DNA from 3 places in the Streptomyces sp. SDT5-1 genome. Region 1 is predicted to be linked to each of the others. Evidence: riboswitches for the same ligand, from Rfam matches in the RefSeq annotation. Region 1 holds a riboswitch; each other region holds the start of a gene.
What was found. Region 1 has a riboswitch for cyclic di-AMP ahead of ACTWJ8_RS28555 (M23 family metallopeptidase). Riboswitches for the same ligand answer to the same signal wherever they lie in the genome.
Positions count from the first base shown of each region.

Region 1 (9,475 bases):
CGCTCAGGGCGTAGCCCCCGCGGGAACTTCGCCAGGCGTCGGCACGCTTGCATACAGTGTCAGGACTCGCAGCAGTTCAGTGTTACAGGACCTGCCGCAGTCCAGAGCTCACCGCGTATTCGCGTTGTACCGCGATCGAAGGGACGTACATGCCCATGGGTCACACGGCCACCGCCGAGGCCGGCTCCGGCGGCCTGACAGCGACCGAGCACCGGCTGGCCAACGGCCTGCGTGTGGTGCTCTCCGAGGATCACCTGACCCCGGTCGCGGCGGTCTGCCTCTGGTACGACGTCGGCTCGCGCCACGAGGTCAAGGGCCGTACGGGCCTGGCTCACCTCTTCGAGCACCTGATGTTCCAGGGTTCGAAGCAGGTGCACGGCAACGGACACTTCGAGTTCGTCCAGGGCGCGGGCGGCTCGCTCAACGGTACGACGAGCTTCGAGCGCACCAACTACTTCGAGACCATGCCCGCCCACCAGCTGGAGCTCGCGCTCTGGCTGGAGGCCGACCGCATGGGCTCGCTCCTGACGGCCCTCGACGACGAGTCGATGGAGAACCAGCGGGACGTCGTCAAGAACGAGCGCCGCCAGCGCTACGACAACGTGCCCTACGGCACGGCGTTCGAGAAGCTGACCGCCCTCATGTACCCCGAGGGCCACCCGTACCACCACACACCCATCGGCTCCATGGCCGACCTGGACGCGGCCACCCTCGAGGACGCGCGGAACTTCTTCCGCACGTACTACGCGCCGAACAACGCGGTCCTGTCGATCGTCGGCGACATCGACCCCGAGCAGACGCTGGCCTGGGTCGAGAAGTACTTCGGCACCATCCCCGGCCACGACGGCAAGCCCGCCCCGCGCGACGGCGCCCTGCCCGACGTCATCGGCGAGCAGCAGCGCCTTGTCGTCGAGGAGGAGGTGCCCGCACGCGCCCTGATGTCGGCCTACCGGCTCCCGCACGACGGCACGCGCGCGTGCGACGCCGCCGACCTCGCCCTCACGGTGCTGGGCGGCGGCGAGTCGTCCCGCCTCTACAACCGCCTCGTACGCCGTGACCGCACCGCCGTCGCGGCCGGTTTCGGCCTGCTGCGCCTCGCCGGGGCGCCGTCCCTCGGCTGGCTGGACGTGAAGACCTCCGGAGACGTCGAGGTCCCCGTCATCGAGGCCGCCGTGGACGAGGAGCTCGCCCGGTTCGCCGAGGAGGGCCCGAGCCCGGAGGAAATGGAGCGCGCGCAGGCCCAGTTGGAGCGCGAGTGGCTCGACCGCCTGGGCACGGTCGCGGGCCGCGCCGACGAGCTGTGCCGCTACGCCGTCCTGTTCGGCGACCCGCAGCTCGCCCTGACCGCCGTGGGGCGCGTCCTGGACGTGACCGCCGAGGAGGTCCAGGAGATCGCCAAGGAGCGCCTGCGCCCCGACAACCGCGCGGTGCTCGTGTACGAGCCCACCGCCCCCGCCGAGACCGACGAGAACACCGAGGAGGCGGGCCAGTGACCGAGCAGCTCGCGAGCATGGACTTCCACCCCCGCCCGCAGGCGGGTGAGCCCAAGCCCTGGGCGTTCCCCGCCCCGGAGCGCGGCTCGCTCCCCAACGGCCTGACGGTGCTCCGCTGCCACCGCCCCGGCCAGCAGGTCGTCGCCGTCGAGGTGCACCTGGACGCGCCGCTGGACGCCGAGCCGAAGGGCCTCGACGGCGTCGCCACGATCATGGCGAGGGCCTTCAACGAGGGCACCGACAAGTACTCCGCCGAGGAGTTCGCCGCCGAACTGGAGCGCTGCGGCGCCACCATGGACGCGCACGCCGACCACCCCGGCGTAAGGGCCTCCCTCGAAGTGCCCGCCTCGCGCCTCTCCAAGGGCCTCGCCCTGCTGGCCGACGCCCTGCGCGCCCCGGCCTTCGACGACAGCGAGATCGAGCGCCTGGTGCGCAACCGCCTGGACGAGATCCCGCACGAGAGCGCCAACCCGGCCCGGCGCGCCGCCAAGGAGCTCTCCCGGCAGCTCTTCCCCGCCGACGCGCGCGTGTCGCGCCCGCGGCAGGGCACCGAGGAGACCGTCTCCGCCATCGACGCGGCGGCCGTGCGCGCCTTCTACGACCGGCACGTGCGCCCCGCCACCGCCACGGCCGTCGTCGTGGGCGACCTGACGGGCATCGACCTGGACGCACTCCTGGCCGACACGCTCGGCGCCTGGACCGGCGACACCACCGAGCCGCGCCCCGTCCCGCCGGTCGTCGCCGACGACACCGGCCGCGTCGTCATTGTGGACCGCCCCGGAGCCGTGCAGACGCAGCTCCTCATCGGCCGGGTCGGCCCGGACAAGCACGACCGCGTGTGGCCGGCGCAGGTCCTCGGCACGTACTGCCTGGGCGGCACCCTCACGTCGCGCCTGGACCGCGTCCTGCGCGAGGAGAAGGGCTACACCTACGGGGTGCGGTCCTTCGCCCAGGTGCTGCGCTCCGCGCCCGACGGCAGCGGCGCGGCGATGCTTGCCATCAGCGGTTCGGTGGACACGCCGAACACCGGGCCCGCGCTCGACGACCTGTGGAAGGTGCTGCGCACGCTGGCGGCCGAGGGCCTCACGGACGCCGAACGGGACACCGCCGTGCAGAACCTGGTGGGCGTCGCCCCGCTGAAGTTCGAGACGGCGGCGGCCGTCGCGAGCACGCTCGCGGACCAGGTCGAGCAGCACCTGCCGGACGACTTCCAGGCGCAGCTGTACCGGCAGCTGGCGGCCACCGGCACCGTGGAGGCCACGGCGGCCGTCGTGAGCGCGTTCCCCTCGGACCGGCTCGTGACGGTCCTGGTGGGCGACGCCGCGCAGATCGAGGAGCCGGTCAAGGCGCTCGGCATCGGTGAAGTGACCGTGGTCACGAGCTGAGTTCGCCTCCTGAGGCACACCACGAAGCCCCGGCGCCGACAGCGGCCGCCGGGGCTTCGTGGTGTTGATCACGATCAGCTGGAATCACTACACGCTCACAAATGTCCGAATTGTTGTAGAGGTTGCCTGCGTGCCCTGTGGCGTGCACTACAAAAGCCGGGTTCTGTTTGTTGATTCAAAGAGGCCCCGCTTAGCGTTCCCTCCGGCTGTCCGCCAGACGTACGTCGCACCCGCGACACCGGACAGTCATCGCCGAGTCCCCCACGGTGCGAGCCAGGGGAGCCGGGGACCCACCGAAGTCCCTGGGGTGAATCGGGCGCTCTTCCCGCGAGGGGAGGGGGCCCGTAGGAGACCTTCCTGCTCCGAACCCGTCAGCTAACCCGGTAGGCGAGAAGGAAGGAAAGGATCAGCACCTTCATGGGGTTCACCCGTGCCACCGGGAAGCACCGCCGTCCCGGCCGTCTGACGCGCACCACCGCTCAGGTCGCCGGCGTCGCCGCACTCACCACGACGGGCGTGGTGGCGGGCCTCGCCGCCCCCGCCCTCGCCGCCGAACCCGCCGCGGAGCACGACGGCCTGACGCAGGCCATCGCCATCGGCGACTCCCTCGCCGACAAGATCGACGCGCAGGCCACCGCGCAGCAGAAGGCCGCCGAGAAGGCGAAGGCCGAGGCCGAGGCCAAGAAGAAGGCCGAGGAGGCCAAGCGCAAGGCCGAGGCGGAGGCCAAGAAGCGCGCCGCCGAAAAGGCCAAGAAGGAGCGCGAGGCCCGCGAGGCCAAGGAGCGCGCCGCCCGTGAGGCCGAGCGCAAGCGCCTGAACAGCTTCGTGGCGCCGATATCCGGCTCGTACGTCTCCACCGCCTACAAGGCCAGCAGCGGCCTGTGGTCCTCCGGCAGCCACACCGGCATCGACTTCCACGCCGCCAGCGGCACCTCGGTGCACGCCGTCGGCATGGGCACCGTCGTCGAGGCCGGCTGGGGCGGCGCCTACGGCAACAACGTCGTGATCAAGATGAATGACGGTACATACACCCAGTACGGTCACATGTCCTCGATCGGCGTCTCCGTCGGCCAGCACGTCACCCCCGGCCAGCAGATCGGCCTCTCCGGCGCCACCGGCAACGTGACGGGCCCGCACCTCCACTTCGAGGCCCGCACCAGCCCCGACTACGGCTCGGACATCGACCCGGTCGCGTACCTGCGTCAGCACGGCGTGAACGTCTGACCCGGCCCGACCCACGGCGCGTCCGACGAAAGCCCCGGCTCACCGAGCCGGGGCTTTCGCGTGTCCGCAGATATCGGCTGTCCAAAAAATATCCCCGGATTCCGTCCCCTCGTCGGAAATTCAAGCACGGTGGAATAGAGTCGAAGGACAAGTGCTCCGGCCGCGTGTCATGCGCGCTTGCACGGGCGTCATTCGACCGCGTTTCGCGGGGATCAAGGCGGAGGTCGAACCATGCGCATTCCCGCGCACTCGGTATGCACGGCGATCCGCGACGACATCGTCGCCGGGGTCTACGAGCGCGGCGCGCGGCTCACCGAAGAGCTGCTCGCGCGTCGCTACGGGGTCTCGCGCGTGCCCGTCCGCGAGGCGCTGCGCACCCTGGAGGCGGAGGGGTTCGTCGTCACGCGCAGGCACGCGGGCGCGTGCGTGGCCGAGCCCACCGAGCGGGAGGCGGCCGACCTCCTGGAGATCCGGATGCTGCTCGAACCGATGGCCGCGGCCCGCGCCGCACAGCGCCGCTCGGAGGCCCACCTCAAGGTGCTGCGCGGGCTCGTGAGGCTGGGTCAGGAGCGCGCGAGGCGAGGTCAGGGCGAGGATCTGCGCTCCCTGGGCGGCTGGTTCCACGAGACGCTCACCCAGGCGTCCGGCAGCCCCGGCCTGATCACCCTGCTCACCCAGCTCCGCCACAAGATCGCCTGGATGTACGCCGTGGAGAGCCCCGCCCGCCCGGTCGAGTCCTGGGCCGAGCACGGCGCCATCGTGGACGCGGTGGCGCGCGGCGACGTCGAGCGCGCCCGCGCCCTGGCGACCCTGCACACCGAGCGCGCCGCGGCCGCCCACCGCCTGCGCGTCCCGCGCGCGGGAGAGCGTGTGAGGAGTTCGCAACACGCAGTCAACACGGTGGGGCACCAGCTTTAACAACGGCGCCGTATACAAAGAAGTGCGCAATTCTCGGCGCGCGCCGAAACGGCTGAAATGGCCGGACGGGCTTGCGTGAATTCCTGTCGCGTAATCCGCGCTGCGCGCCGCGCAATTCGTGCTGCGTGCCGCGGAATTCGTGCCGTATTTCCGGGAACGAAAAAGCCGCGCGCCCCAAAGGGGACGCGCGGCTCTGCCGTACTGCTTCGTCTGTGCGTCAGACGGTCTCGGGAAGCTCCTCGAGGCCCTCGGCGACCAGCTTCGCCAGCCGGTCGAGCGCGGCGTCCGCGCCCTCGGCGTCGGAGGCCAGCACGATCTCCTCGCCGCCCTGCGCGCCCAGGCCGAGCACGGCCAGCATGGAGGCGGCGTTGACGGGGTTGCCGTCGGCCTTGGCGATCGTCACGGGAACGCCGGCCGCCGTGGCAGCGCGGACGAAGATGGAAGCGGGGCGGGCGTGGAGGCCCTCGGCCCAGCCGACGTTGACGCGGCGCTCAGCCATGTGATGCTGCCCTTCAGGTGACTCACGGTTGTCTAGACCAGTGTTCCATATCGGGGGCGGTGCGTGACGCGGACCCAGGTCCTCGCCCGCACAGCCCTTCGGTCCTCCATAGAGTGCCTTCCGGGCGTACCGGCCGCGACCCGTACGACGGGACGCCTTCTGTCGGTGGCCGGCCCTACTCTTGCGACATGGAGACTCCGTCGGACCGCCATGCGTACCCCGCCCACTGGGAGGCCGACGTAGTGCTGCGCGACGGCGGCACCGCGCGGATCAGGCCCATCACCACCGCGGACGCCGAGCACCTGACCAGTTTCTACGAACAGGTCTCGGACGAGTCGAAGTACTACCGGTTCTTCGCGCCCTACCCGCGGCTGTCCGCCAAGGACGTGCACCGCTTCACCCATCACGACTACGTGGACCGGGTCGGCCTCGCCGCGACCGTGGGCGGCGAGTTCATCGCCACGGTGCGCTACGACCGGATCAACGAGCACGGCATGCCCGCGACCGCGCCCGCCGACGAGGCGGAGGTCGCCTTCCTCGTGCAGGACGCCCACCAGGGCCGCGGCGTCGCCTCCGCCCTCCTGGAGCACATCGCGGCCGTCGCGCGGGAGCGCGGCATCCGCCGCTTCGCCGCCGAGGTGCTCCCCGCCAACACCAAGATGATCAAGGTGTTCCGGGACGCCGGATACACGCAGAAGCGCAGTTTCGAGGACGGCGTCGTCCGCCTGGAGTTCGACATCGAACCCACCGAGGCCTCCCTCGCGGTGCAGCACGCGCGCGAGCAGCGCGCGGAGGCCCGCTCGGTGCAGCGCCTGCTCGCCCCGGGCTCCGTCGCCGTGATCGGCGTCGGGCGGGCGCCCGGGGGAGTGGGCCGCAGCGTTCTCGACAACCTCAGGGACGCGGGCTTCACCGGCCGCCTCTACGCGGTCAACCAGGCGTTCGAGGACGACCTCACCGAGATCGACGGCGTGCCCGCCCACCGCTCCGTACGCGACATCGACGCGGCCGAGCCCGTCGACCTGGCCGTCGTCGCCGTCCCCGCCCCCGACGTCCCCGAGGTCGTCGCCGAGTGCGGCGAGCGCGGCGTCCAGGGCCTCGTCGTGGTCTCCGCCGGATACGCGGAGACGGGCGCCGAGGGCCGCGAGCGCCAGCGCGCCCTGGTCCGCCAGGCCCGCAGTTACGGCATGCGCATCGTGGGACCGAACGCGTTCGGGATCGTCAACACCTCCCCGGACGTCCGGCTCAACGCGTCGCTCGCCCCCGAGATGCCGCGCCCCGGCCGCATCGGCCTGTTCGCCCAGTCCGGCGCCATCGGCATCGCCCTCCTGTCCCGCCTGCACCGCAGGGGCGGCGGCGTCACCGGCGCCAGCGGCGTCTCCACGTTCGTCTCCGCGGGCAACCGCGCGGACGTCTCCGGGAACGACGTGCTCCAGTACTGGTACGACGACGCGGACACCGACGTCGCGCTCATGTACCTCGAATCGATCGGCAACCCGCGCAAGTTCACCCGCCTCGCCCGCCGCACCGCCGCCGCCAAGCCCCTGGTCGTCGTCCAGGGAGCCCGGCACAGCGGCATCGCACCCACCGGGCACGCCGTGCGGGCCACCCGCCTCCCGTACGCCACCGTCTCCGCGCTGCTCCGGCAGGCGGGCGTCATCCGGGTCGACACGATCACCGAACTCGTCGACACCGGACTCCTGTTGGCCCGTCAGCCGCTCCCCGAGGGGCCGCGTGTCGCCATCCTCGGCAACTCGGAGTCGCTCGGTCTCCTCACCTACGACGTGTGCCTCTCCGAAGGGCTGCGCCCCAAGCCGCCCCAGGACCTCACGACGGCCGCCTCCGCCGCCGACTTCCGGGCCGCCCTGGAGCAGGCACTGGCCGACGAGAAGACGGACGCCGTCGTCGTCACCGCCATACCGGCCGTCGGCGAGAGCCCCTCCGAGGACGCGGAGCTCGCGGCCGCCCTGAGCGCCGCCGCGGCCACCGGCCCCACGAAGCCGGTACTCGTCGTCCACGTCGAACTCGGCGGCCTCGCCGAAGCCCTCTCCGCCGCCGCCAGCACGGGGCCCAACGCACCGCGGCAGCGCACCACGCCCGAGACGGCCACCGAGGACGCGCCGCTGCTCGCCCAGCCGGAGCTCGCCCCGCGCCTCATCCCCGCCTACCCGGCAGCCGAGCGCGCCGTCCGCGCGCTCTCCCAGGCGGCCAGGTACGCGCAATGGCGACGCGACGCCGCCGAGCCCGGCAAGGTGCCCGAGCACGACTCCGTCGACGAGCAGGGCGCCGCCGACCTCATCGCGGAACTGCTCGCCAAGGACAGCGACCCCAAGGGCACCGACCTCGCCCCGGAGGACGCCCAGGCGCTGCTGTCCCGCTACGGCATCGACGTACGGCGCACGCTGCCCGCGCGCGACCCGGACGAGGCCGCGCAGGCCGCGCGCACCCTCGGCTACCCGGTTGCCCTGAAGACGACGGCCCCGCACCTGCGGCACCGCCCCGACCTCGGCGGCGTACGCCTGGACATCTCCAGCGAGCCGGAGCTGCGGCGCGCCTACGAGGACCTGACCGAGCGGCTCGGCAAGCCCGCCGAGCTGCGTCCCGTGGTGCAGGCGATGGCACCGCGCGGCGTCGACACCGTCGTCCGGGCCGTCATAGACCCGGCCGCGGGCGCCGTGCTCTCCTTCGGCCTCGCCGGCGCCGCCTCCGAACTGCTCGGGGACACCGCGCACCGGCTGATCCCGGTGACCGACAAGGACGCGCAGGCGGTCGTCCGGTCGATCAAGACGTCTCCGATCCTGTTCGGCTGGCGCGGCGCCGCCCCCGTGGACACTCCGGCGCTCGAGGAACTGCTCCAGCGGGTGTCACGCCTGGTCGACGACCACCCCGAGGTCGTCGGCGTCTCCCTGGAACCCGTCGTGGTGGCCGAGCGCGGGCTCACCGTTCTGGGCGCCTCCGTCCGGCTCGCGCCGCCGCCCGCGCGCGACGACCTCGGCCCCCGCACCCTGCCCGTCGCGTACTGAGATCGGCACGTGACGAGCCCTCACGGAGAGTTATCCACAGGGGCACCGGCAGTCTCTTTTCGGGCCTTAGGATGGACCCCATGGCCAAGACCAGTACGACGACCCAAGGGCTGCGAGCGGCGATCGAGCGCAGCGGCTACTACCCGGCTCTCGTGGCCGAGGCGGTGGAGGCCGCGGTCGGCGGCGAGCCGATCTCGTCGTATCTGGTGCACCAGGAGACCACGTTCGACGCGAACGAGGTGCGCAGGCACGTCACCGTCCTGGTCCTGACCGACAGCCGCTTCATCGTCAGCCACACCGACGAGCAGGCCGCCGACAGCACGTCCCCGACGCCGTACGCGACGACGTCCACGGAGTCCGTGCAGATCGGCCGGATCTCGTCGGTCGTGCTCAGCCGCGTCGTGGCGAACCCGGAGAAGTACGTGCCGGGCTCGCTGCCCCGCGAGGTCGTCCTCACCATCGGCTGGGGCGCCGTCTCCCGCATCGACCTGGAGCCCGCCTCCTGCGGCGACCCCAACTGCGAGGCGGACCACGGATACACGGGCAACACGACGGCGGACGACCTGAGCCTGCGCGTCAGCGAGGCCGGGGACGGCCCGGAGACCGTGCGCCAGGCCCTCACCTTCTCGCAGTCCCTCTCCGAGGCCATCGCGGACGCGGGCCGCCGATGACGCAGGCCGCCTGGGACGACGTAGAGCCGCTGCCCGTCCACTCCGCTCCCGTCCCGGCGTACGGCACCGGATCCCTCGCCGACCTGCTGCCCACCCTCGGCGCGCACCTGGGCCTGCCCGGCTGCGACGCCACGATCCCGGAGCTCCAGCCGGTCGACCGCGCCTGCATGTTCCTGATCGACGGCCTCGGCTGGGAGCAGCTGAAGGCACACCCGGACGAGGCCCCGTTCCTCAGCTCGCTCATATCGTCCTCGCGCGGCGGCAC
Region 1 is NZ_CM125963.1:6,195,535-6,205,009, forward strand. Features, by position in the region: gene ACTWJ8_RS28545 (M16 family metallopeptidase) at 156-1,493, shown strand; gene ACTWJ8_RS28550 (M16 family metallopeptidase) at 1,511-2,878, shown strand; cyclic di-AMP (ydaO/yuaA leader) riboswitch at 3,119-3,282, shown strand; gene ACTWJ8_RS28555 (M23 family metallopeptidase) at 3,296-4,102, shown strand; gene ACTWJ8_RS28560 (GntR family transcriptional regulator) at 4,334-5,020, shown strand; gene ACTWJ8_RS28565 (HPr family phosphocarrier protein) at 5,238-5,519, opposite strand; gene ACTWJ8_RS28570 (bifunctional acetate--CoA ligase family protein/GNAT family N-acetyltransferase) at 5,708-8,539, shown strand; gene ACTWJ8_RS28575 (DUF5998 family protein) at 8,611-9,210, shown strand; gene ACTWJ8_RS28580 (alkaline phosphatase family protein) at 9,207-9,475, shown strand, end outside.

Region 2 (9,475 bases), 1.1 Mb from region 1:
TCCAGTCCAGGTGCGCGGCCGGGATCTCCTCGAGGAACCGGGACGGCGGGTTGTACGAGGGCTGGCCCCAGGCGCTGCGCATGGAGGCGCGCGTCAGGTAGAGGCGCTGCCGGGCGCGCGTGATGCCCACGTACGCGAGGCGGCGCTCCTCCTCCAGCTCCTTGGTCTGGCCGAGGGAGCGCATGTGCGGGAACACGCCGTCCTCCAGGCCGGTCAGGAAGACGACGGGGAACTCGAGGCCCTTGGCGGTGTGCAGGGTCATCAGCGTGATGACGCCGCCGCCGTCCTCCTCCTCGTCCGGGATCTGGTCGGAGTCGGCGACGAGGGCGACGCGCTCCAGGAAGTCCGAGAGTCCGCCGCCGCCCGTCTCTGACTCGCCCTCCTCGCCCGCCTCCTGCTCGAACTCCAGGGCCACGGCGGCGAGTTCCTGAAGGTTCTCGATACGGGTCTCGTCCTGCGGGTCGGTGGAGGCCTGGAGTTCGGCGAGATAGCCGGTGCGCTCCAGGACGGCCTCCAGGATCGTCGCGGGGCCCGCGCCGGACTCGACGATCGTGCGGAGGTCCTCCATCAGCGTGTTGAACCGCTTCACGGCGTTCGCCGAGCGGGCCGCCATGCCGTACGCCTCGTCGACGCGGCGCAGCGCCTGCGGGAAGGAGATCTTCTCGCGCTGGGAGAGGGCGTCGATCATCGCTTCGGCGCGGTCGCCGATGCCACGCTTCGGCACGTTCAGGATGCGGCGCAGCGGGACGGAGTCCTCGGGGTTGGAGAGGACGCGCAGGTAGGCCAGGACGTCCCTGACCTCCTTGCGCTCGTAGAAGCGGACGCCGCCGACGACCTTGTAGGGCAGTCCGGTGCGGATGAAGATCTCTTCGAAGACACGGGACTGCGCGTTCGTCCGGTAGAAGACCGCGACGTCGCCGGCCTGCGCGTCGCCCGCGTCGGTGAGGCGGTCGATCTCGTCGGCGATGAACTGCGCCTCGTCGTGCTCGGTGTCCGCGACGTAGCCCGTGATCTGGGCTCCGGGCCCCTCGTTCGTCCACAGGTTCTTGGGGCGGCGCGACTCGTTGCGCTCGATCACCGCGTTCGCCGCGCTGAGGATCGTCTGCGTGGAGCGGTAGTTCTGCTCCAGGAGGATCGTCTTCGCGTTCGGGTAGTCGTCCTCGAAGTCGAGGATGTTGCGGATCGTGGCGCCGCGGAACGCGTAGATCGACTGGTCCGCGTCACCGACGACGCACAGCTCGGCCGGGTCGGCGTCCTCTCCCTCGGTGGGGCCGACGAGCTCGCGCACCAGGGCGTACTGCGCGTGGTTCGTGTCCTGGTACTCGTCGACGAGGACGTGGCGGAAGCGGCGGCGGTAGTGCTCGGCGACGTCGGGGAACGCGCGCAGCAGGTTCACCGTCGTCATGATCAGGTCGTCGAAGTCCAGCGCGTTCGCCTCGCGCAGGCGGGCCTGGTACATCGCGTAGGCCTGGGCGAGGGTCTTCTCGAAGCCGTCGGCGGCCGTCGCGGCGAAGTCCTCCTCGTCGATCAGCTCGTTCTTGAGGTTGCTGATCTTGGCGCTGAAGGACTTCGGCGGGAACTTCTTCGGGTCGAGGTCCAGGTCGCGGCAGACGAGCGCCATGAGCCGCTTGCTGTCGGCGGCGTCGTAGATCGAGAAGGAGGACGTGAAGCCGAGCTTCTTCGACTCGCGGCGCAGGATGCGGACGCAGGCGCTGTGGAAGGTGGAGACCCACATCGCGTTCGCCCGCGGGCCCACCAGGTCCTCGACGCGCTCCTTCATCTCGCCCGCGGCCTTGTTCGTGAACGTGATCGCGAGGATCTGGCCGGGGTGCACGCCGCGCTCGGCGAGCAGGTACGCGATGCGGTGCGTGAGGACGCGGGTCTTGCCGGATCCGGCGCCCGCGACGATGAGCAGCGGGGTGCCGCCGTGCACCACGGCCGCCTGCTGGTTCTCGTTCAGCCCCTCCAGGAGGGTCGCCGAGTCGAGGACCGGGCGCGGGGCACCGTCCCGGTAGTACGCGTCCCGCTCGGAAGGCGCGCCGAACAGCCCGTCCGGCATCGGCTCCGGGGCCCCGTCGTCGTACTCGGGGTCCGGGGGCGGCGGCGGAGGCTCCTGCTCACCGCTCGGGGAGCCGGGCGCGCCCTTCTGGAGGCCGGTCAGGAAGCTGTCGTCAAAGAGGCTGCTCATCGCTCTACGAGTCTAGGCCGCCCCACTGACAACCCGCGGCTCCCTTCGGAACCTCACCGAAACCGAGCGGCGCAGATCACGAAAATGTATCGGGCATATCGAACATCAACCTTCACAGCAGCCACACGAGTTGGCTACGGTGCAGCCGGGCAGCCCGTCCCCCCGCCCGCGGACGTCGCGGCGAACGGGCAGCCCCCGCCGAGTCCCGTACGCCGAGAGGCAGGGAACCGGGGACCCAACCGACCTTGGGGTGAATCGGTCGCACCGCCCGGCAGCACGGGGTGGTCGACCGTAGGGCAACCTTCCACGCACCACGCCCGAACCCGACAGCTAACCCGGTAGGCGGACGACGGAAGGAGTCGCCTGCCGTGGCGTCGCACCGCAAGCCCCGCAGCCGGTCCCGGATGACCGGCGGCCTCAGAACGACCCCGGCGGTCGGCATCACGACCGCCGCGCTCACCTCCGTGGCGCTGCTCTCCCAGACGGCGCAGGCCGCGCCCGAGCAGCCGTCGTCGAAGCCGCGCCTCGAAGAGGTCAAGAAGCAGGTCGACACCCTGTACCGGCAGGCCGAGGTCGCCACGCAGAAGTACAACGGCGCCAAGGAGCGGACCGCCGCCAAGAAGCAGCAGGTCGACCGGCTCCTCGACGACGTCGCGCGGCGCACCGACCAGATGAACGAGGCCCGCCAGAAGCTCGGCAGGTACGCCGCCGAGCAGTACCGCTCGGGCGGGGTCAGCGACACGGCGACGATGTTCCTCGCGGACGACCCCGAGGACTACTTCTCGCAGCGCCAGCTGATGAACCGGCTGACCGACGAGCAGAAGAAGTCGATCGACGACTATCAGAAGCAGACGCGCGAGACGGCGAAGAAGCGCACCGAGGCGCAGTCGAGCCTCGAGGACCTCACCGATTCGCAGGCCGAGCTGCGGTCCACGAAGGAGACCGTGCAGACGAAGCTCTCCGACGCGCGGCAGCTGCTGTCCAAACTGACCGCGGAGGAGAAGGCGCGGCTCGCCGCGATCGAGAAGGCGAAGGAGGAGGCGGCCCGCAAGAAGGCCGCCGAGCTGGCCGCCGAGCAGAAGGCCGCGGAGGAGGCGAAGCGGAAGGCGGCCGAGGAGGCGCGCGAGCAGGAGCAGTCCTCGGGCTCCTCCTCCGGCTCGTCCTCGGGTTCCGGGTCCTCGTCCGACGGCTCGTACGCCACGAAGGCCGCGCAGGCGCTGGCGTTCGCCAAGGCGCAGGAGGGCAAGCCGTACGTGTGGGGTGCCACGGGCCCGGACTCGTACGACTGCTCGGGGCTCACGCAGGCCGCGTGGAAGTCGGCGGGGATCTCGCTGCCGCGGACGACCTGGGACCAGGTCGAGATCGGCACGACGGTACCGCTCTCCGACATCCAACCCGGTGACCTGGTGTTCTTCTACGACGACATCAGCCACGTGGGCCTCTACCTCGGCGACGGCATGATGATCCACGCGCCGAAGCCGGGCGCGGTCGTGCGCGAGGAGTCGATCTACTACGACGGCACGTCGTCGATCCACAGCGTGGTCCGGCCGGCCTGACGTCCGTACGCGAAAGGGCCCGGCGATTGCCGGGCCCTTCGTACGTGCGCGGTGGCTCAGGTCCAGAGCACCGCGATGAAGATGTTGGCGACGGTGAGCGCGCCGACCGTGATGAACAGGCCCTTCTCCGCCTTCTCCTCATCCCGCTTCACATAGACGATGCCGAGGATCACGATCAGGATCGCGAGCTTCACGCCGATCTTGATGTTGTTGACGGTGCTGCCGTCCGCCTGGTTGAGACCGACCAGGGCGACGCCGGTCACCAGCATGGTCAGGGCGCCGTGCAGCATCGCCTTGTTGAAGCGGGCCGCGCCCTCCTTCATCGCCGACATCTGCGTGAGGAAGCCGCCGAGCAGCGAGGCGATGCCGATGATGTGCAGGCCGACGAAGAGGTGGATGAGTACGTCCATGGCCCGGAGCCTAACGGGGCAGCCGCGGCCTCCGACGGGCACCCCTTTGGCACCGACTCGTCCCTCTTGTGGTCACTCTCCATCATCATCCGCAACAATCGGACCAGTTGCGAACAATCCGTCACCAACCCGTTACGCCGAGGTTTAGCGTCCTTCCTCAGGTGACCGGCTCCCCACCGCCGCCCGGGCCAGGGGCGGCAGTCGGACACCACCGCCGAGAAAGGTCCGGCGGCGACCCGCTCCCCCTGTGCGGGCCGCCGCCGGACGCGCGACAGGCGGCCGTACGACTCGGCCGGCCGCCCAAGGAGGACCTCGTGCCGGCAGCACACCGCAAGCCCCGTCCGCGCCCGCTCAGCGGCGGCACGGCCCGCACCGCGGCCACCCTCGCCCTCGCCTCCGCGGCCACCGCCACCGCGTTCGACGGCGGCGCGGCGCACGCGGAGCCACGGCTCAGCCCCGAGCAGGTGCGTGCGAAGGTCGACCGGCTCTACCAGGAGGCCGAGGTCGCCACCCAGAAGTACAACGGCGCGAAGGAGCAGGCGGACGGGGCGCGGAAGAAGGTGGACGCCCTCCAGGACGAGGCGTCGCGGCGCACGGAGGCGCTCAACGCGCAGCGCGCGAAGCTGGGCTCGGTGGCCGCGTCCGAGTACCGCACCGGCGGCCTCGACCCGTCCCTCCAGCTCCTCCTCTCCTCCTCCCCCGACACTTACCTCGACAGGGCGTCCGCCACCGAGCGGCTCGGCGCGCGGCAGGCCGCCGCCGTCGGCCGGGTCCGGGACGAACTGCGCGAGATCGACCAGCTGCGCGCCGACGCCGAGGACACGCTCGACGGGATGCGCGCGAAGAAGGCGGAGCTGGAGGACGCCAAGAAGAAGGTGAAGCGAAAACTCGAGGAGGCCCGCCGCCTCCTCGCCCGCCTCACCCCGTCGGAACGCGACACGGCACCGCAGAGCGAGCACGCCTCACGCTCGGCCGAACGCTCCGACCTCGCTCAAGCCCCCAACTCCCGCGCCCAGGCCGCGATCTCCTTCGCGTACGGCGCGCTCGGCAAGCCCTACGTCTGGGGCGCCACGGGGCCCTCCGCCTTCGACTGCTCGGGCCTCACGCAGGCCGCGTACAAGGCGGCCGGCGTCTCCATCCCCCGGACCACGTACAGCCAGATCGACGCGGGCCGCCGCGTCCCCAGGTCCCAGCTGCAACCCGGCGACCTGGTCTTCTTCTACTCCTCGATCAGCCACGTGGGCCTCTACATCGGCGGCGGCAAGATGATCCACGCCCCGAACCCGAGCGCCCCGGTCCGCGTCGCCCCGATCGACGAAATGCCCTTCGCGGGCGCCACGCGGGTGGCGTGAGCCCGCCGGTCCTTCACCGCGATCCGTCGTCTCACCGGTCGGTGTGGGTCTCCAGCGCGTCGAGCAGTCGGGGCCACAGGGCGCGGGGGCGGTCGTGCCCCATGTCGGGCAGCAGCAGGAGCTCCGCGTCCGGGATCAGCTCCGCGGTGCGGCGGCCTCCGCTGGGGTCGATCAGGGTGTCGTCCAGACCGTGGATCACGAGCGTCGGCACCTTGAGTTCGCGCAGGGCGTCGGCGCGTGAGCCGCTGAGGACCATCGCGCCGAGCTGCCGCCCGACGCCCTCCGGGTGGTACGCGCGGTCGTAGCTGCGCCCCGCCAGGTCGCGGAGCTCGGCGGCGTCCCCGTAGCGCTTGGACGCCCACAGCAGGGAGCGGTCGGCCGCCGCGACGTAGCCCTCGCGGTCCGAGGGCTTCGGGGCGAAGAGCGCGGCCTGCGCCTCGGGCGACGACCGCCCGTACTCGGGCTCGCCCGTCGTCGACATCATCGAGGTCAGCGTGCGGACGCGGTCCGGGCGGGAGATCGCCATCGTCTGCGCGATCATGCCGCCCATGGAGGCCCCGACGACGTGCGCCCGCTCGATGCCGAGTGCGGTGAGCAGGCCGAAGGCGTCGTCGGCCATGTCCTGCAAGCGGTACGGGACCATCGCCACGGCGGACGGGATGTCGCCCGCCGTCACGGCGGCGATGAACCGGGGCATGTCCACCGGGTGGGCGTCGAACTTCGTCGACAGGCCCGAGTCCCGGTTGTCGAAGCGGATCACATGGCGGCCGCGCGCCGCGAGGGCCGCGCAGAAGTCCTCGTCCCAGGCGATCAGCTGCGCGCCGAAGCCCATCACGAGCAGCACCGCCGGGTCGGCCGGATCCCCGAAGGTGTCGTACGCGAGCGAGACCTCGGGCGACACGTTCACGAGCGGCATCAGTCCGCCCGCCCCGTCACCGCCACCGTCACGCCGAGGCCCACCATCGCCAGGCCGCCCGTGCCGCCGACCGCCGCGAGGCGGCGCGGGGAGCGGGCGAACCAGGTGCGGGCCGTGGAGGCGGCGAGGCCCCAGAGGCTGTCGGACGCGATCGCGATGATGTTGAACACCAGGCCGAGCAGGAGCATTTGGAGCATCGTGTGCCCGGCCTCCCGGTCGACGAACTGGGGCAGCACCGCGGCGAAGAACACGATCGTCTTGGGGTTGGCCACGCCCACCGCGAAGCCCTCCCAGAGGGTGCGCCACGTGCTGGTGCCGCTGCCCGCCTCACCCCGCTCGTCCTCGAACACCGCGCGCAGGGAGCGGCGCTGACGGAACGCCTTGATGCCGAGGTAGACCAGATACGCCGCGCCCACCAGCTTCAGGGTCATGAAGATCGCCACCGAGCGCTCGACGAGCGAGCCGATGCCGAGGGCGACGGCGATCACCAGGACGTACGCCCCGAGCGTGTTGCCGAGGACGGTCGTCAGCGCGGCGCGGCGGCCCTGGGCGAGGGCGCGGCCGACGACGAAGAGGACGCTCGGTCCCGGGATGACGATGAGCAGCAGCGACATCGCCGCGAAGGCGAGGAGACGGTCGGCGGACATCATGAGGTCCATTGAGGCACAGCGGGCGCCGACCGCCCAAGCGGTTTTCAGACCAGGCGCCGCGCCGTCGCCCACCGGGTCAGCTCGTGGCGGTTGGAGAGCTGGAGCTTGCGCAGGACCGCGGAGACGTGCGACTCGACCGTCTTCACGGAGATGAAGAGCTGCTTGGCGATCTCCTTGTACGCGTAGCCGCGCGCGATGAGGCGCAGGACCTCGCGCTCGCGCTGCGTGAGGCGGTCCAGGTCCTCGTCGACCGGCGGCGCGTCCGTCGAGGCGAACGCGTCGAGGACGAAGCCCGCGAGGCGCGGCGAGAACACCGCGTCGCCCTCCTGGACACGGAAGATCGAGTCGACGAGGTCGGTGCCGGTGATCGTCTTCGTGACGTAGCCGCGGGCGCCGCCCCTGATCACGCCGATGACGTCCTCGGCCGCGTCCGAGACGGACAGGGCGAGGAAGCGGACCGGGTTCTCGGTGTCGGCCATCAACGCGGCGCTGCGGCGCAGCACTTCCACGCCTCCGCCGCCGGGGAGGTGGACGTCCAGGAGGACGACCTCGGGGCGGGTCGCTGTGATCACCGTGATCGCCTGGTCGACGTCGGCGGCCTCGCCGACCACCTCGACGCCGGTCTCCTCGGTGCGGCCGATCTCCGCCTGGACGCCGGTGCGGAACATCCGGTGGTCGTCGACCAGGACCACTCGTACCCGTCGCGTCTGAGCTGCCTCGTCGGTCATGACGTCCCTTCCGCCCTCTTCATGGTCAGTTCGACCTCGGTGCCGCCGTCCGGCACCGCCCGCAGCCGGGCCGTCCCGCCGTTGCGCTCCATCCGGCCGATGATCGATTCTCTTACGCCCATGCGGTCGGGCGGGATGGAGTCGAGGTCGAAGCCGGGGCCCCGGTCCCGTACGGAGACGAAGACTTCGTCGCCCTCCACCTCCGCGAACACCTGGACGGCGCCGCCCCCGCCACCGTACTTGGCGGCGTTCACCATCGCTTCCCTCGCGGCCTGCATCTGCGCGCCCAGCTTCTCGTCGAGCGGGCAGTCGCCGACCACGACGACCTCAAGCGGGACGCCGTGCTTGTCCTCGACCTCCGCCGCGTTCCGCTTGACCGCCTCGGCCACCGTCTCGGGCTCCTGCGGGTTCTCCGCCGCGGCCGGCTTGTAGAGCCAGGCGCGCAGGTCGCGTTCCTGGGCGCGGGCGAGGCGGCGCACCTCGGCCGGGCTTTCCGCGTTGCGCTGGATCAGGGTGAGCGTGTGCAGCACCGAGTCGTGCACATGCGCGGCGACCTCGGCCCGCTCCTGCGCGCGGATGCGCATCAGGCGCTCCTCGGAGAGGTCCTGCGTCATCCGGATCAGGTAGGGGCCGGCGAGCAGCGCGATGCCGACGAGGACGGCGAGGGCCGCCTGGAGGATCGGGCCGATGTGCTCGGTGGAGCCCTGCGTGACGAAGATGCCGGTGACACCGACGCCGACGAGCAGCACCCCGGACGCCGCGCGCGCCAGGCTGAGCGTGCGCTTGCGGCGGCCGACCTCCATCCAGCGCGCCCTGCGCGCGTTGTCGGCCTGCCGCCACACGAGGGCGACACCGGCGGCGACCAGGACGGTGGGGATCACGTACGCCTTGGTGTTGCCGGTCAGGTTCACGTTCTGCACGAAGATCATCGCCACGACGACCATCAGGAGCAGCGCGAGGATCTGGCCCTTGTCCGGTCTGCGCGTCACGAGCCTGCGGCGGCCGTCCGGCGAGGTCTCCGTGCTGAGGACCGGCGGCCGGTCCGCGCCGACGCCCCCGATGCCGAGCGGCACGAAGAACCAGAACGCGGCGTACAGCAGCGCCCCGAGCCCGTCCGCCATGAACAGGCCCACGAAGACGAGCCGCACCCAGATCACCGGCAGCCCGAGATGCCCCGCGAGGCCCCGCGCCACTCCGCCCAGCCAGCGTCCGTCGCCACTGCGGTAGAGCTTGCGCGGCGGCCGCGGGTCGTCACGGTCCTCGGCGAGGGGGGCGGCGGGCGCGGCTTCCGGCATGCCACCGATCGTCACACGCGGTACGGGGCGTGGCATCAGGGTCGGCCCCGGATACTTCCCTGATCTTCCGGCCCGGCGCCGCGCCGGCGGCCGGCTCAGGGACGATCTCAGGGTTCGGCCAGGGTTGTCCCGACTGCCGCGCAGTGGCACGGGCCGTCACGATGTACGTATGACGGAGCAGCCCCCTCACGACGCACCCCCGGCGGACGCGCCGAGCGCGGAGGCGCCCCCCGCGGGCGCGCCCGCGTCGCGGCCGCTGCGCGGCTTCCGCAGGGACCGGCGGTACAAGACGCTGGGCGGTGTGTGCGCCGGGCTCGGCCGGCACTGCGACATGGACCCGGTGATCTTCCGCATCGGCCTGTCGGTGCTCTCGGTGACCG
Region 2 is NZ_CM125963.1:5,069,069-5,078,543, reverse strand. Features, by position in the region: gene pcrA (DNA helicase PcrA) at 1-2,188, opposite strand, end outside; cyclic di-AMP (ydaO/yuaA leader) riboswitch at 2,375-2,548, shown strand; gene ACTWJ8_RS23545 (NlpC/P60 family protein) at 2,557-3,744, shown strand; gene ACTWJ8_RS23540 (hypothetical protein) at 3,801-4,154, opposite strand; gene ACTWJ8_RS23535 (C40 family peptidase) at 4,469-5,506, shown strand; gene ACTWJ8_RS23530 (alpha/beta fold hydrolase) at 5,538-6,422, opposite strand; gene ACTWJ8_RS23525 (LysE family translocator) at 6,422-7,072, opposite strand; gene ACTWJ8_RS23520 (response regulator transcription factor) at 7,117-7,800, opposite strand; gene ACTWJ8_RS23515 (ATP-binding protein) at 7,797-9,131, opposite strand; gene ACTWJ8_RS23510 (PspC domain-containing protein) at 9,265-9,475, shown strand, end outside.
Region 2: another riboswitch for cyclic di-AMP. It lies ahead of ACTWJ8_RS23545 (NlpC/P60 family protein); the one in region 1 lies ahead of ACTWJ8_RS28555 (M23 family metallopeptidase).

Region 3 (9,475 bases), 1.6 Mb from region 1:
GAACATCACCCGCGACCGGGCGCACGCCGCGAAGGCCGTCGAGATCATGAACGCCTGGTCGGACAAGGTCACCGGGCACACCGCCGACAACGCGGGGCTCCAGGCCGCCTGGGCCGGAGCGTCCTGGGCGAAGGCCGGCGAGCTGATGCAGTACACGTACGAGGACTGGCCGGACGGGCAGGAGCTGAAGTTCCAGCGGATGCTGCGCGAGGCGTACCTGCCCGAAGTGCGCGGCGGCTCCGCCGATTTCAACGGCAACTGGGACCTGGTGATGGCCGACGCCACCATGAGCATGGGCGTCTACCTCAACGACAGGTCCGCTTTCGACCAGGCCGTCGGGCACTTCCGCGCCCGCGTCCCCGCGTACTTCTATCTGGCGTCGGACGGGCCGCTGCCGGTGAGGCCGAAGGGCAGCGGCATCGACACCCCGGCGGAACTGCGCACGTACTGGTTCGGGCAGAAGACCTTCAAGGACGGGCTCTCCCAGGAGACATGCCGCAACTTCAAGCACGCCAGCTACTCCCTGGCCGCGACGTCCCACATGGCCGAGACCGCGTGGCACCAGGGCGTCGACCTGTACGGCGAGGTGAAGGACCGGCTCGCCGCGGCGCTCGAACTGCACTCCAAGTACCAGCTCGGCGCGAAGGCCCCGGCGTGGCTGTGCGGCGGGAAGGTGCAGCGCGACATGGGTCCCGACACGGAGGTGGGGCTCCAGCACCTCCAGGGGCGGCTGCGGATGGACCTCCCGCAGACCGAGCGGCTCACCCGCAAGGAGCGTCCGGAGGGGACGGACGACCTGTTCGTGGCGTGGGAGACGCTGACGCACGCCGCCGCGTGAGCCGTCGCGCGCAAGCGATTCGCGTTCACTCCCCCTGATGGCGTACTGTTGTTTTCACCGACGCGGGGTGGAGCAGCTCGGTAGCTCGCTGGGCTCATAACCCAGAGGTCGCAGGTTCAAATCCTGTCCCCGCTACTGAAGGCCGAGGCCGGAATCTCATCGAGATTCCGGCCTCGGTGCTTTTCCGGCGCTGTGGCGCCGATGTTGCGCCCGTCACGTTCCCCACCCGTACGGCCCACCCCTGCTCGCCGCGGCGTCCCCGTGCGGGAACTCTTGGTGAGACGCCGGAAGCGGGCAGGGACGCGGCAGGAGACGACTGGTGGGGCAGCGAGAAGGAGGCAGAGGGGGGAGACGGGGGCGGCGCGAGGCCGAGGCGGCCCCCACCCGGATCTTCGTCCGGCTGCTGCCCTTGCTGCTCGTGATCGGCGGCGCGGTCTACGAGTACTTCACGCCCGCCGGTTACTCCGGCGCCCCGCTGTTCAGCGCGGCCCCGCTGGTGGCCGCCCCGTTCTTCTCGCTCTGCACGACGATCCTGACCGGCGCGGTGTCGATCGGCGCGATCGTCGCGGTGCATCTGTACTTCTGGACCAACATGGGGGTCGCGTTCGTCACCGAGATCGTCACCGTGGCCACCGTCTGCCTGCTGGCCTGTCTGCTCAACCGGATCGTGCGGCGCAGCTACGAGCAGCTGGCCTCCGCCCGCGAGATCGCGCAGGCGGCCCAGCTCGCGGTGCTGCCCGAACCGCCCCGGCGGATCGGCGGGTTCGTGGTCGCGGCGCGCTACGAGGCGGCGCAGGCCGACGCGTTCATCGGCGGTGATCTGTACGCGGTCCAGGACACCCCGCACGGCATCCGGATCATCGTCGGCGACGTACGGGGCAAGGGCATGGGCGCGGTCGCCGCGGTCGCGGTGGTGATCGGAGCGTTCCGGGAGGCCGCCGAGCAGGAGGGCTCGCTGGAGGCGGTCGCACAGCGCCTCGAGCGGGCGCTGGCCAGGGAGGGCGGCCGGCGCAGGGGCATCGACGACTTCGAGGGCTTCACGACCGCGGTGCTGGCCGAGATCCCGCACGGCACCGAGCGGGTACGGGTCCTCAACCGCGGTCATCCGGCGCCGCTGCTGCTGCTCGGCGACGGCACCGTGCGCGAGCTGTACCCGTGTCAGGAGGCGCTGCCGCTCGGCATGAGCGAGCTCGGCAGCTGGCCCGACCGGGGGATCGAGGCGGAGTTCCCGTCCGCGGCGACGCTGCTGCTCTACACCGACGGGCTCTCGGAGGCGCGGGACCCGGGCGGCCGCTTCTACGATCCGGCGGACCGGCTGTCGGGGCGGCTCTTCCCGGGGCCCGACGAGCTGCTCGGGGCGCTCGTGACGGAGGTGCGGGCGCACACCGGGGGCGGTTCGACGGACGACATGGCGCTGCTCGCCGTTCGGCGTGCCTGACCGTCCATGATCGTTGTTACCAAAGGTAGCCGACCGTAGTCGAACGGCGCCGCTCCGCATAACAATTGACGCACTGTCAGAGGGTTGGGTGAGGCGGATGTGGGAACGACCCCCGTTCAACTCGCCCGGTTATGACCGTTCTTGATCCGATAAGTCCTGGCCAGAGTCGTGAACGATCAGTGGGAAGCGCTTGGAATTACTGTCTGCTGTCTATTAACGTTCGATAACGCAGCGCGGTCGTCCCAGCCGTCACAAGCGACGGCTCCGTGCGCACACGCTCAATCCCGAAAGGGAGCCGGGGAACCACCAACTTGGGGTGAATCGGGCGCTCTTCCTGTCCCAGGAGACGTTCGTAGGAGACCTTCCTGCTCCGAACCCGTCAGCTAACCCGGTAGGCGAGAAGGAAGGAAAGGAGAGCGCCCCCGTGGCGTCGAACCGGCCTGCCCCCGACTTCTTCTACGGCCCCGAAGACGACTTCACCGTCGAGCAGGAGCCCTGGGAGGAGTGGAACCCCACCGAGGAGTCCGTCGCTCCCGTCCGCGGCCGGCACCGGGTGGCCCGCCGCCGCGGCGGATTCGCCCGCAGCTCCACGGTCCTCGGCGTCGGTGTCGTCGCCGCAGTCGGCGCGGGCGGCATCGCCACCGCGCAGGGCGGCAAGCCGCCGGTCCACATCTCCATGCCCGACCTGTCGGCGGTCAAGGACTCGCTGCCCGCGGCGAAGTCGCTGCCGGGCGTGGGCTCGCTGATGTCCGACGGTTCGGACTCCGACTCCGGCTCCGGCGCCACGGCCTCCCCGCTGAGCGGCGCCGGTATCACTCAGGCCGACGCCGCCGAGGGGCAGACCGGCGCCGGAGAGGCGCTGCGCGCCCGCATCATGCAGCAGGCCGAGACGCAGCAGGACGCGGCCGACGCCACCGCGAAGCAGGAGGCCGAGGAGGCCGCGGCCCAGAAGGCCGCCGCCGAGGCCGCCGCCAAGCGGGAGGCCGCCGACGCCAAGGCCGCCGCCGAGAAGAAGAAGGCCGAGGAGGAGGCCCGCCGCAAGGCGGAGGAGGAGCGGCTGCGCAAGCTGGCCGCCAGCTTCAAGCTCCCGGTCGCCTCGTACACGCTCTCCGGCACCTTCGGCCAGCCCGGCTCCATGTGGTCCTCCGGGTACCACACGGGCCTCGACTTCGCGGCCTCCACGGGCACGCCGATCCGCGCCATCCACTCCGGTACGGTCACGGAGGCTGGCTGGGCGGGCGCGTACGGGTACCGCACGGTGCTCACCCTCGACGACGGCACCGAGCTGTGGTTCTGCCACCAGTCCTCGATCAACGTCAGCGCGGGCCAGAAGGTCTCCACCGGCGACGTCATCGGCCGCGTGGGCGCCACGGGCAATGTGACCGGGCCGCACCTCCACCTGGAGGTCCACCCCGACGGCCAGTCCACCGGCGTCGACCCGGCGGCCTGGCTGCGCGAAAAGGGCCTGACCCCCTGAACCGGTGAGCCCCGGCGGCCCTGGCGCTGACCCCCCGACGTCAGGGCTGCCGGTTTGCCCCTTCTTGGCGGGATTTCCGGCGTGATCGCGGAATACCGTATTCCGTACGGGTGTTGGAACAGGGCATGACTTCCTCTCGCTCTCTGCGCAAGCTCGGCACCTCCGACCTCGAGGTCTTCCCGCTCTCCCTCGGGGGCAACGTGTTCGGCTGGACCGCCGACGACGCCACGTCCTTCGAGGTGCTCGACGCGTACGTCGCCGCGGGCGGCAACTTCATCGACACCGCCGACGTGTACTCGGCGTGGGTGGACGGCAACAAGGGCGGCGAGTCGGAGACCGTCATCGGCAAGTGGCTCGCCTCGCGCGGCCGCCGCGACGACCTCGTCATCGCCACCAAGGGCGGCCAGCACCCCGAGTACCAGGGCCTGTCCGCGGCGAACATCAAGGCCGCCGTCGACGCCTCCCTCAAGCGCCTCGGCACCGACCACATCGACCTGTACTACACGCACTACGACCGCCCGGACGTGCCGGTCGAGGAGATCATCGGCGGGCTCGACGCGGTGGTGAAGGCCGGCAAGGTGCGGCACATCGCCGCGTCCAACATCTCCGCCGAGCGTCTCCAGGAGTCCCTCGACTTCTCCGAGCGCGAGGGCCTCGCCCGCTACGTCGCGCTCCAGCCGCACTACAACCTCGTCTCCCGCGACACGTACGAGGGCGCGCTCCAGGACGTCGCCGCCCGCGCGGGCCTCGGGGCCGTGCCGTACTACGCGCTCGCCGCCGGCTTCCTGACTGGCAAGTACCGGCCGGGCGTGACCGTCGACAGCGCGCGGGCCGCCGGTGCGGGCAAGCACCTGGAGACCGAGCGCGGGCGGAACGTCCTGGCGGCGCTCGACGACATCGCCCGCGCCCACGACGCCGAGATCGCCACGGTCGCCCTCGCCTGGCTGGCCGCGCAGCCCACGGTGGCCGCGCCGATCGCCTCCGCGCGGATCGTCGACCAGCTGCCCGCGCTGCTCGCGGTGGCGGACCTGGAGCTGACGCGGGCCGAGCTCGACCGCCTGACGGCCGCCTCCGCCTGAGCCCGCGGGACCGGCCGGTTCAGTACCGGTACGGGTTGTACGGCGTGTACGCGGGGCTGTGGGGCACCACGGGGCCCGCGTACATGGCGGGCAGCCACATCGGCGCCGCGATCTGCGAGCCGTACGCGAGCGCCGGCCGCGCGTAGTCCCGGCGCTCCCACAGCGCGTCGAGCAGCTCCCGCTCCCGTACGACGAAGTCCGCGCCCGCCCTGCCCCTGCGGCCGCGGTGGCGAAGGAGCGCGAGGGACGTCGCGTACGCCTCGTACTCGGCGACGGCGGTGGCGGCCGGCCTGCCGCCGTAGTGCGTGGCGAAGTCGCGGGCCAGGCGCCGCGCCTTCAGCGAGCCCAGTGCGAACGGCTCGGGCGGCGTCAGCCAGCCCGCGGCGACGTAGGCCGGCAGCTCCTGGCGGACCGTGCGCAGCTCGCGCTGGCGCAGATACACCGACAGCCAGGTGACCACGCCGAACACCGGCACCATGAACGCCGCGTACACCGCGAAGAAGCCGTACTCGCCGAACGACGACGAGCCGTTCCAGAACGCGTGCATGCCCATCGCGCCGAGCAGCCCGGCGAGCGGCAGCAGCATCCGGCGCAGCCGGCCGCGGCCCGGGGCCATGGCGGCGGCGATGCCGAAGCCGATGCCGGTGAGCACCGTGAACAAGGGGTGCGCGAACGGGGACATCACGACGCGCACGAAGAACGTGGCCGCGGTGACCGAGGTGAGCCCGGGGCCCGTGCCGGAGAGCTGGTCGGTGCCGAAGGCGTTGCCGAGATAGAGGATGTTCTCGGTGAACGCGAAGCCGGTCGCCGTGACCCCGGCGATCACGACGCCGTCGACGACCCCGGTGAAGTCGCGTCTGCGGAAGAGGAAGACGAGCAGCACGGCCGCCGCCTTCGCGGACTCCTCGACGATCGGGGCTATCACGGTGGCGCCGAGGGTGTCGGCACTGGACGGGTCGGCGGTCGCGGTCTCTATCCACCGCGTCGCGAAACTGTTGGCGACGATCGCTATCAGCGCCGCCGCGCACGCTCCCCAGGCGAACGAGAAGATCAGGTTCCGCCAGGGGCCCGGCTGCACGCGGTCCAGCCAGCGGAACGCGGATATGAGCAGCGGGACGGGCAGCACGGCGAGGCCGAGCCCGACCAGGAAGCCCTCCGTGCCGGTCTGCTCGCGGACCAGCGCCAGGATCACGGCGCCGGACACGGCGAGCAGCGTCGCCAGCGCGGCGGCCCGTACGCCCTTCCGCTCCCACCAGCGGGGATGCGGCACCGCACCGTGCGGGACCGCGCCGCCGGGCTGTGCGCCGACGACGTCGCCCTGGTGGTGCGGACGGACGGGATACGAGGCCACGAATTGACCCTAACGAGGGATGCGGGGCGCCGCGACGGGGCCGCGGTGATCAGGCCCTGGCCCGCCCGTCGGACTACCGGCGGCGGAACAGCAGGTCGTGCACCACGTGGCTCTTGTTCAGGCCCTTGCCCTCGAAACGGGTGAGCGGGCGGAAGTCGGGGCGCGGCGCGTAGCCCCCACCCTCGATCGTGTTCTCGTAGTCGGGGTGCGCGGTCAGGACCTCGAGCATCTGCTCCGCGTAGTCCTCCCAGTCGGTCGCGCAGTGCACGCTCGCGCCCGGCTTCAGCGGCCCGGCCACCAGCGTCAGGAAGTCGGCCTGAATCAGCCGCCGCTTGTTGTGCCGCTTCTTCGGCCAGGGGTCGGGGAAGTAGACGCGCAGCCCGTCGAGGCTGTCGTCCGGGAGCATGTCGCGCAGCAGCACGATCGCGTCCCCGTTCGCCACCCGTACGTTGTCGACGCCGGCCTTGTCCGCCAGGTTCAGCAGATTGCCCTGCCCTGGCGTGTGCACGTCGACGGCGAGGATGCCGGTCGACGGGTCGGCCTGTGCCATCTGCGCCGTGGCCTCGCCCATGCCGAAGCCGATCTCCAGGACGATGCGGTCGACGCCGGGGAACAGCGCCGGGAGGTCGAGCTTCCGCTTCCCGTCGATGTCCAGGCCCCACGTGGGCCACAGCCGCTTCAGGGCATCGGCCTGCGCGTCGGTGACCCGGCCGCGGCGGGGCTGGAAGCTCCGGATGCGGTGCTCGTAGTGCGACTGCGCGGGGTCGGGCCGGGGCCCGTCGGGGAACCGCGGCTCGTTGGGGCGGGCGGTGGGTGCGGGGGTTTCAGGCGACTCAGACACAGTGACCCCGATTTTACGGGCGGCCGGGAGGTGCGGTGCCGGGTGCGGTGTCGGGCCCGGCTGCGGCGCCGGGCCCGGCCTCACAGCTGGGCGAGGACGCGCCCCGCGATCTCCCGCCCGATCGGCAGCGAGGCCGTCGCGGCGGGCGACGGAGCGTTCAGCACATGGACCGCGCGCGGGCCCTCACGTATCAGGAAGTCGTCCACGAGCGTCCCGTCCCGCAGCACCGCCTGCGCCCGCACACCCGCAGCGACCGGCACCATGTCCGCCGCCTCGACCGCGGGCACCAGCCTGCGCACCGCCTCCGTGAACGCCGACTTCGACAGCGAGCGGTGGATCTCGCCCGCCCCGTACCGCCAGTGCCGCCGCGCCATCCGCCAGGCACCCGGCCAGGCCAGCGTGCCGCCGACCTCGCGGGGCCGTACGACACCCCATCCGTAGCCCTCGCGGGCGAGCGCCGGCACCGCGTTCGGCCCCACGTGCACGCCGCCGTCCATGCCGCGCGTCAGATGCACCCCGAGGAACGGGAACGCCGGGTCCGGCACCGGATAGACGAGCCCGCGCACCAGCTCGGGGCGCGAAAGCTCGAAGTACTCGCCGCGGAACGGCACGATCCGCATCTCCGGGTCGTCCCCCGCGAGCCGCGCCACCTCGTCGCAGCGCAGCCCCGCGCAGTTGACCAGCACGCGCCCGCGCACGATGTCCCCCGACCGCGTCCGCACCGCGACGCCGCGCTCGGGGCGGCGGTCGATCTGCACGACATCCGCCCCGTACCGGATCTCCGCCCCCGACGCCTCGGCGAACCGCTCGGCGACCGCGCGGTAGTCCACGATCCCCGTCGTCCCCACGTGGATCGCGGCGAGGCCGCGCACCTCCGGCTCGTACTCCTGGATCTGGGCGGGGCCCAGCTCGCGCACCGGTATCCCGTTCTCCCTGCCGCGCTGCACCAGCGCGTGCAGGCGGGGCAGCTCGTCGCGCTCGGTGGCGACGATCAGCTTTCCGGTGACCTCGTGGTCGATCCCGTACTCCGCGCAGAACTTGACCATCTCGGCGGCGCCGCGCACCGCGAACCGTGCCTTGAGCGAGCCGGGCCGGTAGTAGACCCCGCTGTGGATCACCCCGCTGTTCCGCCCCGTCTGGTGCCGGGCCGGGCCCTCCTCCTTCTCCAGGACGACGACCTTGGTCCCCGGCACCGCCCTCGACACGGCATACGCGGTGGAGAGTCCGACGATCCCCCCGCCGACCACCAGCACGTCCCCGTCCAACGCAGCCGCCCCCACGGGCCTCACCTCCACTCCCGACACACCCAGCATCTTGCCCGACCGCACTGACAATCAGGCCTACGCCGGCGCCATCAGCAGCGGCCGGGCCCGCTCGCGCAGCTCCACCACCCGCGGCTCGTCCCCGTACGGCTCCAGCCGGTGCAGCAGATCCTTCACGTACTCGGTGGTGCGCGCGGACGAGATCCGCCCGGCCACCTCGAGCGCCCGCGTCCCCTGCTCGCACGCCGCGTCCAGGTTCCCCGACTCCAGCTCGGCGACCGCCGACACCACGAGCCGCAGCCCGTGCGAGCGCACGAACTCCTCCGTGGGCTTCGACAGCGCCTGCTCCGTGAAGCGCCGCACCTGCCGGGGCGCCTTCAGATCGCGGTAGCACTCGGCCGCGTCCGCCGCGAACCGGTCGTAGGAGTAGAAGCCGAGCCAGGACGGGTCCGTGTCGCCGTCTCGCGCCCGCTCCAGCCAGCCCTCGGCGGCCCGCAGCGCGCCGCCGGCCGCGTGCGCGTCACCGGCGCGCGCGTGCGCGCGTGCCTCGATGAGCCGGAAGAAGCTCATGGTCCGCGCGGTCGCGAGGCCGCGGTTGCGCTCGATGGCGGCCTGCGCGAGGTCGACGCCCTCGTCGCCGAAGCCGCGGTAGGTGGCCTGGAGGGACATGGAGGCGAGCACATAGCCGCCCAGTGGCACGTCGGCCGCCGCGCGGGCGAGGCGCAGCGCCTGGATGTAGTACCGCTGCGCCGCCTCCTGCTGCCCGGTGTCGAACGCCATCCACCCGGCGAGCCGCGTCAGTTCGGCCGCGGCCCCGAACAGCGAGCGCCCCACTTCGTCGGAGTACGAGCCGAGCAGCAGCGGCGCCGCCTCGACCCGCAGGCACTCGGGCACCATCGACGAACGCCAGTCGCCGCCCCCGTACTTGGAGTCCCAGCGCCGCGCGTCCTCGGCGGCCTCGCGCAGCTTCTGCACATCGCTGTGGCCGACCTTCTGCGGGGCGCCCTCCTCCGCTCCGTCGGAGTGGTGCGGCTCGCGCGCCACCGAGGAGTCGGCGGGGGATATCAGCCAGCGCGAGGCGGGCGTCGCGTACGCGCTCACCGCGAACGAGCCGGCCAGCGACTGCCAGATCCCGCCGCTGCCGGCCCGCCGCCCGGCGAGGTCGAGCCGGTACAGCTCCGTCGCGGAC
Region 3 is NZ_CM125963.1:4,558,588-4,568,062, forward strand. Features, by position in the region: gene ACTWJ8_RS21030 (alginate lyase family protein) at 1-838, shown strand, start outside; tRNA gene ACTWJ8_RS21035 (tRNA-Met) at 900-973, shown strand; gene ACTWJ8_RS21040 (PP2C family protein-serine/threonine phosphatase) at 1,158-2,276, shown strand; cyclic di-AMP (ydaO/yuaA leader) riboswitch at 2,542-2,689, shown strand; gene ACTWJ8_RS21045 (M23 family metallopeptidase) at 2,701-3,753, shown strand; gene ACTWJ8_RS21050 (aldo/keto reductase) at 3,879-4,832, shown strand; gene ACTWJ8_RS21055 (PrsW family intramembrane metalloprotease) at 4,852-6,183, opposite strand; gene trmB (tRNA (guanosine(46)-N7)-methyltransferase TrmB) at 6,257-7,024, opposite strand; gene lhgO (L-2-hydroxyglutarate oxidase) at 7,105-8,337, opposite strand; gene ACTWJ8_RS21070 (MFS transporter) at 8,365-9,475, opposite strand, start outside.
Region 3: another riboswitch for cyclic di-AMP. It lies ahead of ACTWJ8_RS21045 (M23 family metallopeptidase); the one in region 1 lies ahead of ACTWJ8_RS28555 (M23 family metallopeptidase).